3 linked regions of the Catenuloplanes indicus genome follow. The main gene of each other region encodes a partner of the protein of the gene in region 2 in a complex. Links are inferred from orthologs where the notes say so. Each region holds a gene or a part of one and is shown on either strand. Other genes may lie near its edges.

Evidence for each region.
Region 1: secY (region 2) and secG share a complex: the UniProt entries of both Escherichia coli proteins name them as parts of the sec protein translocase complex. The link is inferred for Catenuloplanes indicus from one-to-one orthologs.
Region 3: the proteins of secY (region 2) and secA2 are in contact, whole or in part, in a crystal structure (PDB 3DIN), measured with the Thermotoga maritima proteins. The link is inferred for Catenuloplanes indicus from one-to-one orthologs. Residues at the interface, in WP_004081795.1 of Thermotoga maritima: Glu108, Gly109, Glu110, Glu111, Ala236, Glu237, Arg238, Arg239, Ile240, Thr241, Ile242, Gln243, Tyr244, Ala245, Arg246, Arg247, Val248, Thr249, Gly250, Arg251, Arg252, Val253, Tyr254, Gly256, Ala257, Ser258, Thr259, Tyr260, Leu261, Pro262; in WP_004082002.1 of Thermotoga maritima: Glu261, Ala262, Arg263, Lys300, Ala301, Arg302, Thr303, Ile304, Ile305, Leu323, Tyr324, Asp325, Pro326, Val329, Ser330, Tyr333, Ile336, Lys340, Phe345, Val349, Glu363, Phe364, Tyr374, Ser375, Gly376, Gly377, Glu393, Ile395, Thr482, Ser483.

Annotation. Positions count from the first base shown.
Region 1 is NZ_JAUSUZ010000001.1:2,578,791-2,583,935, forward strand. Bases 1,486-4,254 are described here. They hold secG (preprotein translocase subunit SecG), read right to left. Parts: upstream 3,115-4,254; coding sequence 2,857-3,114; downstream 1,486-2,856. Other genes in these bases: J2S42_RS11615 (hypothetical protein), read left to right, coding at 1,486-1,746; J2S42_RS11620 (nuclear transport factor 2 family protein), read left to right, coding at 1,886-2,311; J2S42_RS11625 (RNA polymerase-binding protein RbpA), read right to left, coding at 2,400-2,744; tpiA (triose-phosphate isomerase), read right to left, coding at 3,234-4,025; J2S42_RS11640 (phosphoglycerate kinase), read right to left, coding at 4,025-4,254. In the rest of the region: J2S42_RS11610 (hypothetical protein), read right to left, coding at 1-1,000; more of J2S42_RS11615, read left to right, coding at 1,402-1,485; more of J2S42_RS11640, read right to left, coding at 4,255-5,145. UniProt on the Escherichia coli protein: Subunit of the protein translocation channel SecYEG. Overexpression of some hybrid proteins has been thought to jam the protein secretion apparatus resulting in cell death; while this may be true it also results in FtsH-mediated degradation of SecY.
Region 2 is NZ_JAUSUZ010000001.1:4,248,856-4,254,035, forward strand. Bases 1,694-4,497 are described here. They hold secY (preprotein translocase subunit SecY), read right to left. Parts: upstream 3,860-4,497; coding sequence 2,528-3,859; downstream 1,694-2,527. Other genes in these bases: map (type I methionyl aminopeptidase), read right to left, coding at 1,694-1,717; J2S42_RS19040 (adenylate kinase), read right to left, coding at 1,837-2,490; rplO (50S ribosomal protein L15), read right to left, coding at 4,144-4,497. In the rest of the region: J2S42_RS19030 (DUF1707 SHOCT-like domain-containing protein), read right to left, coding at 1-470; more of map, read right to left, coding at 875-1,693; more of rplO, read right to left, coding at 4,498-4,587; rpmD (50S ribosomal protein L30), read right to left, coding at 4,587-4,769; rpsE (30S ribosomal protein S5), read right to left, coding at 4,771-5,180. UniProt on the Escherichia coli protein: The central subunit of the protein translocation channel SecYEG. Consists of two halves formed by TMs 1-5 and 6-10.
Region 3 is NZ_JAUSUZ010000001.1:7,862,356-7,867,739, reverse strand. Bases 2,377-5,384 are described here. They hold secA2 (accessory Sec system translocase SecA2), read right to left. Parts: upstream 5,026-5,384; coding sequence 2,728-5,025; downstream 2,377-2,727. Other genes in these bases: J2S42_RS35095 (ABC transporter ATP-binding protein), read right to left, coding at 5,109-5,384. Also shown: J2S42_RS35110 (NADH-quinone oxidoreductase subunit NuoF family protein), read right to left, coding at 1-194; J2S42_RS35105 (ferric reductase-like transmembrane domain-containing protein), read right to left, coding at 262-2,340. UniProt on the Escherichia coli protein: Required for protein export, interacts with the SecYEG preprotein conducting channel.

The sequences.
Region 1 (5,145 bases), 1.7 Mb from region 2 along the record:
GGACGAACGGGCTCGGCGCGTGCACCCAGCTCTCCAGCAGGGCGGACGCGCCGACCAGGGCGCGCGGCAGGCCGGCCGCGCCACCGGTCGCGAGCGCGACGCGAAGCCGCTCGTCCTGCTCGGCCAGGGCCGCCGCCGCTGCCCGCTCACCCGCGGTGAACTCCGCGTCCACCGGGATCCGGCACGCCCGTTTGAGCAGCTCCCGGTCGGCAGCGTACTTGTCGAACCCGTCCGGGCGGCGCAGCGGTGAGCGTGCGTTGTAGTGCTCCGACCACATCGTGCCGACCACGATCATGCCGGTTCGGGTCAGGCCGTCCAGGATCGCCCGGTTGAGCGGCGGGTCGGCCCCGAGAAAGTTCTGCAGCTCGTCGAGCCAGACCACGGTGCGCTCGGTGGGTTCCCGGTACGCGCGGATCACGTCCCGGGTGTCGGCCGGATGCAGCAGCCACCAGTCCGGCACAACATTGAGAATGGCTTCGTAGAGCGATCGCGTCTTCCCGGTCGACGAGTCACCGACCAGCAGTACGAAACAGCCCTCGTCCGCGCCCTTGGCGATCATCTCGCGGAGATCGTCGTCAAAGTGCCGGCTCACATAGGCCGGGAGATCGTCCTTGGAATCGCCGGCCCGAATCGACGCGTGGATGCCGAGCGCATGCGGCGACGCGTCCCGGCATCGCCCGGCGCCCGCGGGGCCGGCACCGGCCCGCACGTCCAGCCGGCGCCACACCTCGCGCACCTGGCTGCGCTGGCCGTCCGGCAGGGACCAGGCACGGAGCAGGCCCTCCAGCAGCGCTTTCCGGATCGGACGGCGCCCGATCAGCGCGTCGCTGACGGCGCCGCGGTCGAGCTCGTGGCCGTCCGTACCGGACTCGGCCGCCTCCAGGTCGGACAGGCTCATGCCGGTCGCCTGGTGGATCAGACTCAGGTACAGCGCGAAATCGGCCCAGTTCCCGATCTCGAACGGATCGTCGGCGAAGGCGGCGGACGTCAGCGTGCTCAACCCCTCCGTCGCGGGCTGCCAATATTCCGGCACAGCCTAAGAGAACGCATGCGGCGGACACCATAGGCGACGCGGGGTGCAACCGATCGGGTGTGGAGACCGCGCCGATCGGCCAATGCGTTCCGGGTGAACGTCGACCGTCCACGTCGCACTCCAGTGGGAGTTCCGTTTCCGGCGAATCGCATTCCGTGCCGGATACGGCAAATATCGGCGCGACCGCGGCGGCACCGGCGCGACTCGCGTTGGCACGGCGGGAACGGTGCGGGATCCGGCCGGTGCTCGGGGGCCAAAGGGCCCTCGATCGAGACCCTCCGGCCCTGATCCACGGCCCGCCCGACGAGACATGCTGATCATGCAGCCGCGGCCGGAGCCACCGGCCGGGAGCCCGAGGGAGAAGCGCGATGTACGTCAGCAGCCAGTCCACCGTTCTCGCACCGGCCCGCCTGCGCGGCGGCTTCGGCGCCTACCGGGGCACGACCAGCGGCACCCGCCGCCACCAGCTGCCCCGGCCCCCGCGCCAGCGCACGTCTCCCGGTAGCGCGATCACCGAGAGCGCGGCCACCGGCGCCCCGGCCACCCGGGTCGAGGACGCGGACCGGGGAGCCGCCACCATCGCGACCGGCGCCACGGCCCCGGCGAGGACGCGGACCGGCACCGCGGCGGTCACCGGCGATGACCCGATTCCCGGCACGCCGGCCCGGGCCGAGGCCGACACCGGCTGGTTCGTCCACCCCTTCGTCGACTGACCCCACAGACCTGTCTCAGCACCCCGGAACCTGAGTGGTCAGCCGGATCCCACCGGCCGGTCCGGAGCCGCAGCCGACCCGCCCCCTCCCGCGAAACGGCTGATCACTCAGGCTTCCCACCGCCCGTACAATGTACGGTATGACGTACACACCCACGAACGACGACGTCGACGGTCTGCTCGCCTGGTTCGCCCGGTACGACGCGCACACGCGCGACAACGACACCGAGGCCATGGCCGACATGGCGCTCTTCCCGCTGATGGTGATGACCGACGATTCGGCCGGTGAGTGCGTCGGCCAGGTCTGGGACCGGCCGACGTTCATCGCGGCGATGAGCATGGCCGGTGCGGACTCCGCCACGGTCGAGTTCGACAACCACCGCAGCCCGACGTTCCTCGACGCCGACCTGGCCGTCGTCACCACGGACTCCACGATGACCATCGACGGCGAGACCACACGCACCCGCTACGTCGACGTCATGGCCAAGCAGAACGGCGAGTGGCGCTTCAAGAGCATGATCCAGTCCGGCTGGGGCGACATGCTGAAGCAGCATCTGGGTGCATAGCGATGCGGGGGTGCTCACCGCACGTGGTGAGCACCCCCGCAGCTACGACGAAACCGACGCCAGACCCGGCTGCCGCCCCCGAAGGTCTCTAACGCTCGCCGCGTCGCGCCCGCACCGCCGCCAGCGCCTCCGCCAGGATCGCCTCGCCGTCCTCAGGGGAGCGGCGCTCCTTCACGTAGGCGAGATGCGTCTTGTACGGCTCCGGCCGGGCCGGGCCGGGCGGGTTGTCGCGGTCGCGGCCGGCGGGCTGACCGCAGCGGGGGCAGTCCCAGGCCTCCGGCGCCGGGGCGTCGGCCGCGAGCCGCAGCTCGGTCGTGTGGCCGTTGCCGCACCAGTAGGTGACGGGGACGCGCGGGGCCGGTTCGCTTCTCTCGGTAGGGCGCATGGGGCTGGAGCCCACGCGGGTGCCCCGGATAGCGCTGCCGTTCGGCACGATTCGCTCCTGTCCGTTGGGGGTTCGGTGGAAGCGGGGGAAGCAAACAAAAACTCTGCGCCCGGCCCCGAGGACGGGGACCAAGCGCAGAGTGTACGACTACGGGTGCCGCTCAGGCACCGTCGACGGCGAGTTTCAGCCAGAAGCCGAGCCCGACGATGCAGGCGAACCACACGATTCCGACCAGAACGGTGTAGCGGTCGAGATTCTTCTCCGCCACGGACGATCCGGCCAGGCTGGAGGTGACGCCGCCGCCGAACATGCTCGACATGCCGCCGCCCTTGCCCCGGTGAAGCAGGATGAGCATGGTCAGGATGGCACTCGTGATGATCAGCAACACGATCAACGTGTAGGCGAACCACATCGGCATGATCGGGTCGTTCCTCTCTTGGGCAGGGCCGTCGCCAAGGATAGCGGGCGGTCGAAGTCACAGTCACGCGGGGCACGCGGAAGGGGGCCCGGTAAAGAGCCCCCTTCGTGCGGAACGCGTCAGCGAGCGACGTGCTCCGGGAAACGCACGATCTGCACGAACTGCTCGGCGTCGATGCTCGCACCGCCAACCAGCGCGCCGTCCACGTCCGGCTGGGCCATGATCTGGGCGACGTTGTTGCCCTTGACCGAGCCGCCGTAGAGCACGCGAACCTTGTCCGCGGTCTCCTGGCCGTACTTCTTGGCGAGGCGGGCGCGGATGTCGCCGCACACCTCCTGCGCGTCCTCCGGCGTCGCGGTCTTGCCGGTGCCGATCGCCCAGACCGGCTCGTACGCGATCACGATCTTCTCGACCTCGGCGGCGGTGAACCCGTCGAGACCGGCCTCGAGCTGGTCGGCGCAGTGGGCGATGTGCCCACCGGCCTCGCGGACGTCCAGGCCCTCGCCGATGCACAGGATCGGCGTGAGCTCGTTCGCCAGCGCGGCCTTGGCCTTCGCGTTGACCAGCGCGTCCGACTCGTTGTGGTACTCGCGGCGCTCGGAGTGCCCGACCACCACGTAGGAGCAGCCGAGCTTCGCGAGCATCGCGCCCGAGATCTCGCCGGTGTAGGCACCCGACTTGTGCGCCGAGATGTCCTGCGCGCCGTAGCCGATCAGCAGCTTGTCACCGTCGACCGCGGTCTGCACCGTGCGGATGTCGGTGAACGGCGGGAGGACCACGGTCTCCACGTCGGTCAGCTGCTTCTCGGTGAGACCCGCGGCCAGCTTCTGGACGAGAAGGTTCGCCTCGAAGTGGTTGAGGTTCATCTTCCAGTTGCCGGCCATCAGCGGCCGGCGCGACGAGGTCGCCATCACTTCTCCAAAGCCTCGATACCGGGGAGGGTCTTGCCCTCGAGGTACTCCAGCGAGGCACCGCCACCGGTGGAGATGTGGCCGAACGCGGACTCGTCCAGGCCGAGCGTACGCACGGCCGCGGCCGAGTCGCCGCCGCCGACCACGGTGAAGCCGTCGACCTTGGTGATGGCCTCCGCGACGCCCCGGGTGCCGGCCGCGAACGGCGCCAGCTCGAAGACGCCCATCGGGCCGTTCCAGAACACGGTCTTGGCACTGCTCACCGCGTCCGCGAAGAGCTTCACCGACTCCGGGCCGATGTCGAGGCCCAGGCGGTCGGCGGGAATCCCGTCCGCGGGAACGACGTCGTGCGGGGCGTCAGCCGAGAACTCGGTCGCCGCCACCACGTCGACCGGCAGGACGATCCGGTCGCCGCCGCGCGCCAGGAGATCGGCGCACGTGGAGATCATCTCTTCCTGGAGCAGCGACTTCCCGACCTCGTGGCCCTGGGCCTTGAGGAACGTGAAGCACATGCCGCCGCCGATGAGCAGCTTGTCCACCTTGGGCAGCAGCGCCTCGATCACGGCCAGCTTGTCGCTGACCTTCGAACCGCCGAGCACCACGACGTACGGCTTCTCCGGCGCGGAGACCTTCTTCAGCACCTCGACCTCGCGGCCGACCAGGCCACCGGCGTAATGCGGGAGCAGGGCCGGCACGTCGTAGACGCTGGCGTGCTTGCGGTGCACCGCACCGAAGCCGTCGCCCACGTAGACATCCGCGAACGCGGCGAGCTTGGCCGCGAAGGCCTCCCGCTCCGCCGCGTCCTTGCTGGTCTCGCCCGCGTTGAAGCGCAGGTTCTCGAGCAGCAGGACGTGACCGTCCTCCAGCGCGGCGACCGCGGTCTCGGCGCCGGGGCCGACCGTGTCCTCCGCGTAGACCACGGCGGATCCGAGCAGCTCACGGAGCCGGTCGGCGACCGGCGCGAGCGTGAACGCCGGGTCCGGCGCACCCTTCGGGCGGCCGAGGTGAGACATGACGATGACGCGGGCACCCGCGTCACGGAGCGCCACGATCGTCGGCAGCACCGCGCGGATGCGGCCGTCGTCGGTGATGACGCGCGGGTCGGAGCCCTTCTCGAACG
Region 2 (5,180 bases):
CCGTTCGCCAGACCGGCCATCGTCGCGATCACCAGGAAGATCCCCCACGGCCCGGCCACCCAACCCGGCCAGAACGCACCGATGCCGTCGTCACTCTGCACCGCCTGCAGCGCCCAGATCGCCACCACCATCCCGACGACACCCAGATAGGGCGCCCAGTTCTCGATCAGCCAGCGACGCGTCGCATCCAGATACCGCCCGTCCGCCCCGACCGGCCACTCCGGCACCACCACCGCGCCCTGCACCGCACCGGCCGCCGGCACCGCCAGCCGCTGCCGCTCCGCGGGCGCGACATCCGGCAGGTCGGTCAGCAGGGGATCGAGATCGCCGTAGGTCTTGGCCGCGTAGGCCCGGCCGAGCCGCTCATCGAACTCGGCAAGGTCCAGCCGCCCCTCGTTGAGCGCGACGCGCAGCCGCTCCGCGACCGCCTCGCGATCAGCGTCGGCCGCACGCATCTCCTCACGCCCCATGCGTACCAGCATGGCACCGCCCGACAAACCAAATCAAGATCATCAGTGGGTACGGGCGCGGCCCTCCCCGGCCTCTCCTGAGCACCCGGCGCCCACCCGCCCAGACCCGCCGGCGGCGGCCTCCGTCGCCGGTCACCCCCGCGGCGTGCCGCCGGTTCATGCACCCGGTCACCCCCCGCGGCGTACCGCCGGACTACGCACACCGTCAGCTCCGCCGCCCGCCGCCCGCCGCCGGCTCATGCACCCGGTCACCGTCGCGCACTTCGCGCACCGACGCCGGGGCACTACGGAACTCGCGACCGCGCCGGGATATGCCTCAGGCGTCACCCATGTCGCTCCAGCGACGCGGGTGACGCCTGATCAGCTGTGGCCCGCCCGCCCACCGACCTGAGCGGGTGAGCGCGTCAGTTCGTGGCGGGCTGGCGCGCGGTGACCAGATCGCCGAGGCGCTCGCGGCCGCCGTCGACCGCGGTCAGCACCCAGATGCCGTCCTCCAGCAGCGCCATCGAGTGCTCCACGTGCGCCGCCACGGACCGGTCCTTGGTGATCACCGTCCAGCCGTCGGACAGCTCAATCGACTTCGGCGAGCCCAGCGTGATCATCGGCTCGATCGCCAGGCACAGCCCGTTCGTCAGCGAGACGCCCCGCCCCGGCCGGCCGTAGTTCAGCACGTGCGGGTCCTGGTGCATCTCCGTACCGATGCCGTGCCCGCCGTACCCCTCGACGATCCCGTAGCGGCCGCCCGCGCGCACCGCCTGCTCCACCGCGTGCGAGATGTCGGACAGCTTGCCCCGGCCCGACGCCGCACCGCGTGCCGCCGCCGCCAGCCCGGCCCACATCGCGTCCTCCGCGACCGCGGCCATCTTCAGCAGCTCCGGACGCACCTCGCCGACGCCGACCGTGATCGCCGAGTCGCCGTGCCAGCCGTCCAGCACCGCGCCGCAGTCGATCGAGATCAGGTCGCCCTCCTGGAGCACCTGCTTCTCGGACGGGATCGCGTGCACGATCTGCTCGTTCACCGAGGAGCAGATCGACGCCGGGTAGCCGTGGTAGCCCTTGAACGACGGCACCGCGCCGGCGTCCCGGATGACCTTCTCGGCGATCCGGTCCAGGTCCGCGGTGGATACGCCCGGCGCGACCGCCGCACGCATCTGTTCCAGGGCCTCGGCCACGACGAGCCCGGCGGCCCGCATCTTGACTATCTGGTCCGTGGTCTTCAGCTGAATCTTCAGCTGCTGGCGGCGCATGCGTACCCTCTGACTCTCGTGCACGTGTCGGCGCCGCTCAGCGACGCCCTGAACGGCCAGAGCCGGCTCAACCGCGTGTATGCGGCTGGCCGGCTCTCCCCGCTTCGATGGCGGCCGGTTCAGCCGCCGTAGGACCGCAGTGCGTCGATCGCGCGGACCGTGACGTCCTCGACCGGGCCGGTGGCGTCGATGCCGACCAGCTTGCCCTGTGCCCCGTAGTAGTCGACCAGCGGTGCGGTGTCGCGGGCGTAGACCCGCAGCCGCTCCGCGATCGTCTCGGCCTTGTCGTCGTCGCGCTGGAACAGCTCGCCGCCGCACCGGTCGCAGATGTCCTCCCGGGACGGCGCGTCGAACTCGACGTGCCAGATCTTCCCGCAACCACGGCAGGTGCGCCGGCCGGACAGGCGCCGGATCACCTCGTCGTCGTCGACGACGAGCTCCAGCACGATGTCCAGCGCGGTGCCCAGGTCGGCCAGCAGCTTGTCCAGCGCGTTCGCCTGGGGCGTGGTACGCGGGAAGCCGTCCAGCAGGAAGCCGTCCGCGGAGTCCGGCTCGGCCAGCCGCTCCCGGACCATGTTGATCGTGACCTCGTCCGGGACCAGCTGGCCCGCGTCCATGTAGCGCTTGGCCTCGACACCGAGCGGCGTCCCCTGAGCCACGTTCGCCCGGAAGATGTCACCGGTCGAGATCTTCGGCACGGCCAGGTGGGCGGCGATGAACTCGGCCTGGGTCCCTTTGCCCGCCCCCGGGGGACCAACCAGTACGAGTCTCACCTATGCGCCCCCCTGGCTCGCTCGCTCCGCCCGCCCACTAGCGCAGGAACCCTTCGTAGTTCCGCTGCATGAGCTGGCTCTCGATCTGCTTCACCGTCTCCAAGCCCACACCAACCATGATGAGCACCGCGGTGCCACCGAACGGGAAGTTCTGGAACTGGTTGTTGTCGAGCCAGATGAAGAAGAAGTTGGGCAGAATCGAGATCACACCAAGGTACAGCGAACCGGGCAGCGTGATGCGACTAAGGATGAAGTCAAGATAGTCCGCCGTCGGCTTCCCCGGGCGGATACCCGGGACGAAACCACCGTACTTCTTCATGTTCTCCGCAACCTCGGTCGGGTTGAACGTGATGGAGACGTAGAAGTAGGTGAAGAAGATGATCAACAAGAAGTAGATCACGATGTGCATCCACGACGCGGGATCCACGATGTTGTTCTGCACCCAGGTCTGCACCGGCCCCGGGTCGTTCTGGTCGAAGAACTGCAGGATCAGCTGCGGCAGGTAGAGCAGCGAGGACGCGAAGATCACCGGGATGACACCGGCCTGGTTGACCTTCAGCGGGATGTACGTCGAGGTGCCGCCGTACATCTTCCGGCCGATCATGCGCTTCGCGTACTGCACCGGGATGCGACGCTGTGCCTGCTCGATGAAGACGACCAGCGTGATGACCAGCAGGACCATCACGAGAACCGCGATGAACCAGCCCCAGCCGCGGGACTCCTTGATCGCCCAGCCCTCGCTGGGGAGGCGAGCCGCGATCGAGGTGAAGATCAGGACCGACATGCCGTTGCCGACGCCGCGGTCGGTGATCAGCTCGCCGAGCCACATCACCACACCGGTGCCGGCGGTCATCGTGATGACCAGCGCGACCAGGGTGATCCACATCGGCAGCCCGGTGTTCTCCGGGACGATCGGGAACTGGTCGCACTGGTTGCTGAACAGCTGGCCGGACCGCGCCAGGGCCACGAAGGCCGAGGACTGCAGGACCGCGAGGCCGAGCGTCAGGTACCGCGTGTACTGGGTGATCTTCGCCTGGCCGGACTGGCCCTCCTTGCGGAGCTGTTCGAGGCGCGGGATCACCACCGTCAGGAGCTGCAGGATGATCGACGCGGTGATGTAGGGCATGATGCCCAGCGCGAAGACCGACAGGGACAACAGCGCGCCGCCGGAGAACAGGTTCAGCAGCGAGAAGACCCCGCTGGTGGCACCGGACTCCATGACGTCGATGCACTTCTGCACGTTGCTGAACGAGACGCCAGGGCTTGGGAGTGTCGCTCCGAGCCGGTAGACCGCGATGATGGCGACTGTAAACAGCAGCTTTTTGCGCAGGTCAGGCGTGCGGAACGCACTGAGAAAGGCGGAGAGCAACTTCTTCCTCCTGCGCGAGGTAGCCGCCACGATGGCGGTCGGAGCGGGTCCCGGTTGCGACACCCGCGTATCCATGGGCTGGAAACGGACTCTAACAGTCGGCGACGTGCCCGGTCAGCATGGCCGGGCACATACACCGGCCCCGATATTAACGGCACGGCGTAGTCGGTTCGACACCGCGCCTCCCCTTTTAACGGTGCGATGCCTCACCAGACACTACGACGAGGGTGCTGATCCGCCCACCAACGGCAGGCGAATTCAGCACCCTCGTACGCATGTCGTGCTTACAGCTCGGTCGCCGAGCCGCCGGCCGCCGCGATCTTCTCCTTGGCCGACGCGCTGAACGCATCCGCCTTGACCTGGATCGCAACGCCGTTCAGGTCGCCCGTGCCGAGCACCTTGATCGCGTGACCGCGGCGAACCGCGCCCTTCGCGACCAGCTCGTCCGGTCCGACCTCGCCGCCGTTCGGGAACAGCTCGGCGAGCCGGTCCAGGTTCACGACCTGGAAGACGACCTTGTTCTTGTTCTTGAAGCCCTTCATCTTCGGCAGGCGCATGTGGATGGGCATCTGACCACCCTCGAACGCCGCCGAGATGTTCTTGCGGGCCTTGGAACCCTTGGTACCGCGACCGGCGGTCTTGCCCTTGGAGCCCTCACCGCGACCCACGCGGGTCTTGGCCTTCTTGGCTCCGGGCGCCGGCCGGAGGTCATGAATCCGGATGGTCATTAGTCGACCTCCTCCACCTTCACGAGGTGGTTCACCGCGAAGATCATGCCGCGAATCTCCGGCCGATCCTCCTTGACCACCACATCGTTGATCCGCTTCAGGCCGAGCGAACGCAGCGACTCACGCTGGTTGTGCTTGGCGCCGATGGTGGATCGCAGCTGCGTCACCTTCAGGCGAGCCATCTCAGACCCCCGCCCCTGCACGCGCCGCGAGCATGGCGGCCGGAGCGACGTCCTCGACCGGCAGGCCACGACGGGCCGCGACAGCCTCGGGCGACTCGAGCTTCTTGAGAGCCGCGACCGTGGCGTGCACGATGTTGATCGGGTTGGACGAGCCCAGCGACTTCGACAGGATGTCGTGGATGCCCGCGCACTCCAGCACGGCACGCACCGGGCCACCGGCGATGACGCCGGTACCGGCGGAGGCCGGCTTCAGGAGCACGACACCGGCGGCGTCCTCACCCTGCACCGGGTGCGGGATGGACGCGGCGATGCGCGGCACCTTGAAGAAGTGCTTCTTGGCCTCCTCGACACCCTTGGCGATCGCCGCGGGCACCTCCTTGGCCTTGCCGTAGCCGACGCCGACGGTTCCGT
Region 3 (5,384 bases), 3.6 Mb from region 2 along the record:
GGGAAGCCCGCCCCACCGCGGCCGGTGAGCTTGATCTTCTCGGCGAGGTCGATCAGATCGTCGGCGGACAGCGGGCGCAGGTCGCCGTGGACCTCCAGGTGGGCATAGAGGTCCAGACGGCCGAAGTCCTCGAATCCCGCCGTCAACCGGGCCGGGCCGATGCACCCCACCGGAGGCACAACGCCTGTGCTCACCGCTTGTCTCCTTCACGTGCTGTACGGGTCGTGCGGGGAGTGGGCTCCCCGGGACGAGAAAGCGACTCTACTTGGCCTCGCCACGCATGCGCGCCCAGAACTCGTCGTCCGAGACCTCGTCGGCGGCGGCGCGGCCCGGACGCCGGGTCTTGGCCTCCTTCGCCGGGCGGGCCGAGCGGGCGGCCCGGCGGGCGGTCAGATCGACCAGCGTCGGGGTGTCGTCGCCGTTGAAGTCCGGGCGGGCCTGCTCCTCCTCGTACCGGCTGACCGGGTTCGCCGGCGGGCGCCAGTACTCGTCGACCGCGGCCTCCTCCTCCGGCTCCGGGGCCGGCGCGGGGGCGGCCCGGCGGGCCCGGCGCGGCGGGGCGACCTCGGCCACCTCCGGCTCGGCGTCCTCGGTGGCGCGGTGCGAGCGGCGCGGGCGGGCGGCCTCCTCCTCGTCGTCCTCCTCGGCGGCGCGGCGGGCGCGGCGCGGCCGGGTGGCGATCGCGACCTCGTCCTCCTCGTCCTCGTCCACGGCGCGGCGGGCCCGGCGCGGCGCGGTGGCGGCCGCGACCTCGTCCTCCTCGTCCACGGCGGCCCGGCGGCTGCGGCGGGACACGGTCTCGTACTCGCCGGTCACGTACGCATCGTCGTCCTCCTCCGCGGCCCGGCGGGCGCGGCGTGGCGCGGCGGTCTCCTCCGGCTCCTCCACGGCGCGGCGGGTACGGCGCGGCGGCGTGGCCGCGGCCGAGATCTGCGCCTCGCCGAACTCCTCCTCGTCCTCGGTGCGCCGGGACCGGCGCGGCGCGGGCTTGGCCGGGGCCTCCGCGGCCGGCCGGCGGGTGCGGCGCGGCGCGGGGACCTCGTCCTCGTAGTCGTCGTCGAACTCCGGCTCCGGGTCGCGGCCGGCGCGGCGGACCGGCGGCGCGTCCTCGTAGTCGTCCTCCCGGCGCGGGCGGCGCGGAGCCGGCGTCTCCTCCTCCACCAGCTCGGGGACGAGCGGGCGGCGGGCGGGACGACGCGGCGCCTCGTCCTCGTAGTCGTCGACCGGCTCCGGCTCGCGCGGCGCGGGCGCACGGCGGGCCGGCCGGGTTTCGATCAGGTCCTCGTCCAGCGTGGCCGTGGCCGGGGCGCGGCGGGCCGCGGCCTGAACCAGCTCCTCCGCCTCCTCCACCACGTCCCGGGAGATCTTGGACATCAGCTGCGTCTCCTCCAGCGCGTTCGCCGGGAGCGGCGTCTGGCGCTGGCGGCGCTGCTCGGCGCCCTCGTCGGAGAAGCCGCCCCAGGCGGCGCCGCGCGGCGCGCTGAGCGACTCCTCGGCGGACGGCTGGTTACGGACCGCGCCGCGGTACACCGGGCGGTTCGAGGTCGCCCGTGCGCCGTTCGCGGCCTCCAGCGGGCCGGCCTGTGCCTTGCCCGCGGCCTTCGCGGCGGACGGCACGGCCTTCGGCTGCGAGATGCGCTTGTTGTAGACGCCGATCACCCGGACCAGCATCGCGATGACGACGCCGACCACGCACAGGATGTAGGAGACGATGACCCAGGTGGCGGCCGCGCGGCCGGCCAGCAGGCCGTGGCCGAGCGCGGGCGGCCAGGCGAGGTAGCCGACGGAGTGCACGGCACGCCACATCCACGGCTTGCCCTTGCCGGCGAACTTCACCCGGGCGACGCCGCTCCAGAACGTGCCGACCAGGCACCACGCGGCGATCGTGCCCATGCCGACGTACAGCGTGTTCGGGTTCAGGAACGGGATGACCAGGTCGATGACGGAAGCGTGCGCCTCGAGGATCTTCACCATGACGTGCAGCAGCAGGAACGACACCGCGATGGTGCCGGTGGTGCGGTGCACGCCCTGGACGAGCACGCGGTGCTTGGGCGTGAGGATCAGCCGGTCGGTGGCGGCCAGGCCGACCATGACCGTGATCGACAGGGACACCAGCACGACCACACCGGCGTAGAAGTCCAGGTACGCGAAGAGGTACGCGGCCGGGACGACGCCCGCGTTGGTCAGCGCGCCGATGGCCCACAGCGAGGCGACGACGCCGAGGCCGACGATCAGCCAGGACATCCCGGCCGACATGCCCTTCTTCTTCTCGCCGTCGGCCGGGGCCACGGCGGGGCCGGTCTCGCGGGTGGACCGTTGAACCTGCTTGCGTTTAGCCATCGCTCCTCGATCTTCTGCATTCGCGCCACCACCGCTGCGCGCCGGCCGGATCCCTGACGGCCGGCGCGTTCCTCGTACGGCCTCAGCTATGAAGTCGTTTCGCGCAACCCACGGTCATCCCTGCTGTCCCCATCGCCCGGTGAAGTCCAGAAATCTGCGTGAACCCGCTCGCGTGCGGGGCTCATCCGCACGCCTGCTGTGTTCGCCACGGTGTACGCACCGGTAGCCATGGAGGGATTAACGGATTCCGAGAATTTTCATGAGGCGGCAACCACATCACGCTGGGCTGACGCCTGCGATGCGGTGGGTAGTGAATGAGACAGCATGAAGCCCGCCCTACCGGTTCAATCCGGACAAGGCGGGCTTCACCCGTGCGAGGTATGTCGTTTATTTCCGGCCGGTGACGAGGCGACGGCCGACCGCAGCGATGAGCCGGTCGAGCTCGGAGCCGAACGGGTTGTCGTGCACCAGGTACGTCCAGGTGGCGGACGGGCGCACCAGGTTGGCCTGAGCCGGTTCCCAGGTGTCGGTGACCTCGTCGATCTCGGCGAAGGTGTCGACCGTCCGGTCCTCGATCTCCGGCATGATCTTGCCGAACGCCGGCACCGCGGCCCGGTGGAACTCGTCCAGCGGGTCGAGCTTGCCGAGCGCGCGCAGGTGCACGCCCTCGCGCACCTCGGACAGGTAGGACAGGTGCTCGGCCCAGAGCCGGTCGAGGTGGTAGAGCGCGATCGACCGGGAGACCTTGCTCAGCACCTCGTCGTCGATCTCCGCGGTCTCCTCCGGGAACTTCGACCGCAGCATGTCCGCCGCGACATCCGTGGTGAGCAGGCGCTCGCGACGCTCGGAGAGCGCCACCCGCTGCTGCTCGATGACCACGTTGTACCGCCAGGTGTTGCGGTGGATCTCGTGGCCGACGCCCTCGGCGACGCGCTGCGCGTGGCCGACCGCGTAGTCCACCCGCTCGTCGGTGACCACGCCGTCCATGTCCATGTGCGGCGACGGCGGGATCATGTCGCCCGCGTTCCGCACGATCAGGTCGTCCTCCAGGCTGCCGTAGAAGACGGACGTGCCCGGGTCGCCCTGCCGGCCCGCGCGGCCGCGCAGCTGGTCGTCGATGCGGCCGCTGTCGAACCGGCCGGTGCCGATCATGTAGAGCCCGCCCAGCTCGGCGACCTCGTCGTGGTCGGCCTCGTCGCTGCCGCCGAGCCGGATGTCGACGCCGCGGCCGGCCATCTGGGTGGAGACCGTGACCGCACCGCGCTTGCCGGCCTCCGCGATGATCGCCGCCTCCTCGGCGTCGTTCTTCGCGTTCAGCACGACGCAGGAGATGCCCTTCGCCTCGAGCGCGGCCGCGAGCGTCTCCGACTCCTTCACGTCGCGCGTGCCGATCAGGACCGGGCGGCCCTCCTCGTGCGCCTTGCCGATCTCGACGACGAGCGCGTCCTCCTTCTCCTGCCGCGTCGCGAAGATGCGGTCGGGAAGGTCCTCGCGGATGTTCGGCTTGTGCGGCGGGATGACCGCGACCTCGAGCTTGAAGAACTCGCGGAGCTGGTCGCCGACCAGCACCGCGGTGGCGGTCATGCCACAGACCGTCCGGTAGAGCGCGATGAACGACTGCACCGTGATGGTCTGCAGCACCTCGCCCTCGCTGGTCGCGGAGAGCCCTTCCTTCGCCTCGACCGCGGCCTGCAGCCCGTCCGGCCAGCGGCGGCGCTGGGCGACCCGGCCGCGCGACTCGTCGACCAGCTCGACGGCGCCGTTGCGGACGATGTAGTCGATGTCGCGGTGCAGCAGCGCGTGGGCGTGCAGCGCCACGTTGAGCGCGGATAGCTGGTCGAAGTTCTCGTCGGCGTAGAGGTCGATGCCGTCGAGCTTCTTCTCGATCTTCTCGGTGCCCTCGGTGGTGAACGCGACGCTGCGGCCGTCCTCCGCGATCTCGTAGTCGCGGTTCCGCTTCAGGCCCTTGACCAGCGCGGCGGCGGCGTGCACCGGGTCCTGCTCGCCGGGCACGGTGCCGGCCAGCACCATCGGCACACGTGCCTCGTCGATCAGGATCGAGTCGGCCTCGTCGACGATCGCGGTGGACAGCTCGCGCTGCACCCGGTCGGCGATGTCGACGACCAGCTGGTCGCGCAGGTAGTCGAAGCCGGCCTCGGAGACGGAGACGTAGGTGACGTCGCAGCCGTAGGCCGCGCGGCGCTCCTCGGGCGTGGACGCCTCGGTGACCGAGTCGACCGTGAGGCCGAGCAGCGTCAGGACCGGACGCATCCAGTCCGCGTCGCGGGCCGCGAGGTAGTCGTTGACGGTGAGCACGTGCACCGGGCCGCGGCCCTGGCGGACGTGGCCGTAGGCGGCGATCGCGGCGGTGAGCGTCTTGCCCTCACCGGTGGCCATCTCGGCGACCTTGCCGGAGAGCAGCGCCATCACGCCGAGGATCTGCTCGTCGTACGGCCGCTGATCGAGACCGCGCCGGGCGGCCTCTCGACCGATCGCGCAGATCTCGACGATCTCGCTCGCCTCGCCGGCCCGCTCGGTCAGCGCGGCGTCGTCGAGCTCCTTGAGCTCCTCCTCCAGCGCCTCGACCGCCGGCAGCCGCTTCTGCAGCGGCGCGAGATCGACGGTCGTCCCTGGGCGCTGCAGGAACTTCTGGAAGCGGCTCTTCAACCGTGACGACACACCCATGGTGCGAAACGCTACTTCATCATGCCGCTGAGTGGTGAGGGGCATCTGTCGAATCCCCGGCTTCCGCCCCGGCCACCCACCCCTCACCGGAGAGGCTCCGCCTCCGAGACCAGTAGTTGATGCGCGGCCAGCTCCCGGTAGAGCGGGCTGGACTCGACCAGCTCCTCGTGCCGCCCGGTCGCCACTACCCGGCCGGACTCCATCACCACGATCTGGTCGGACTCGACCACGGTGGAGAGCCGGTGCGCGACCACCAGCAGCGTGCGGGACTCGGCCGCGGCGTCGATCGCGCGGCGCAGCGCGGCCTCGTTGCGCGCGTCCAGGTTGCTGGTCGGCTCGTCCATCAGCAGGATCGGCGC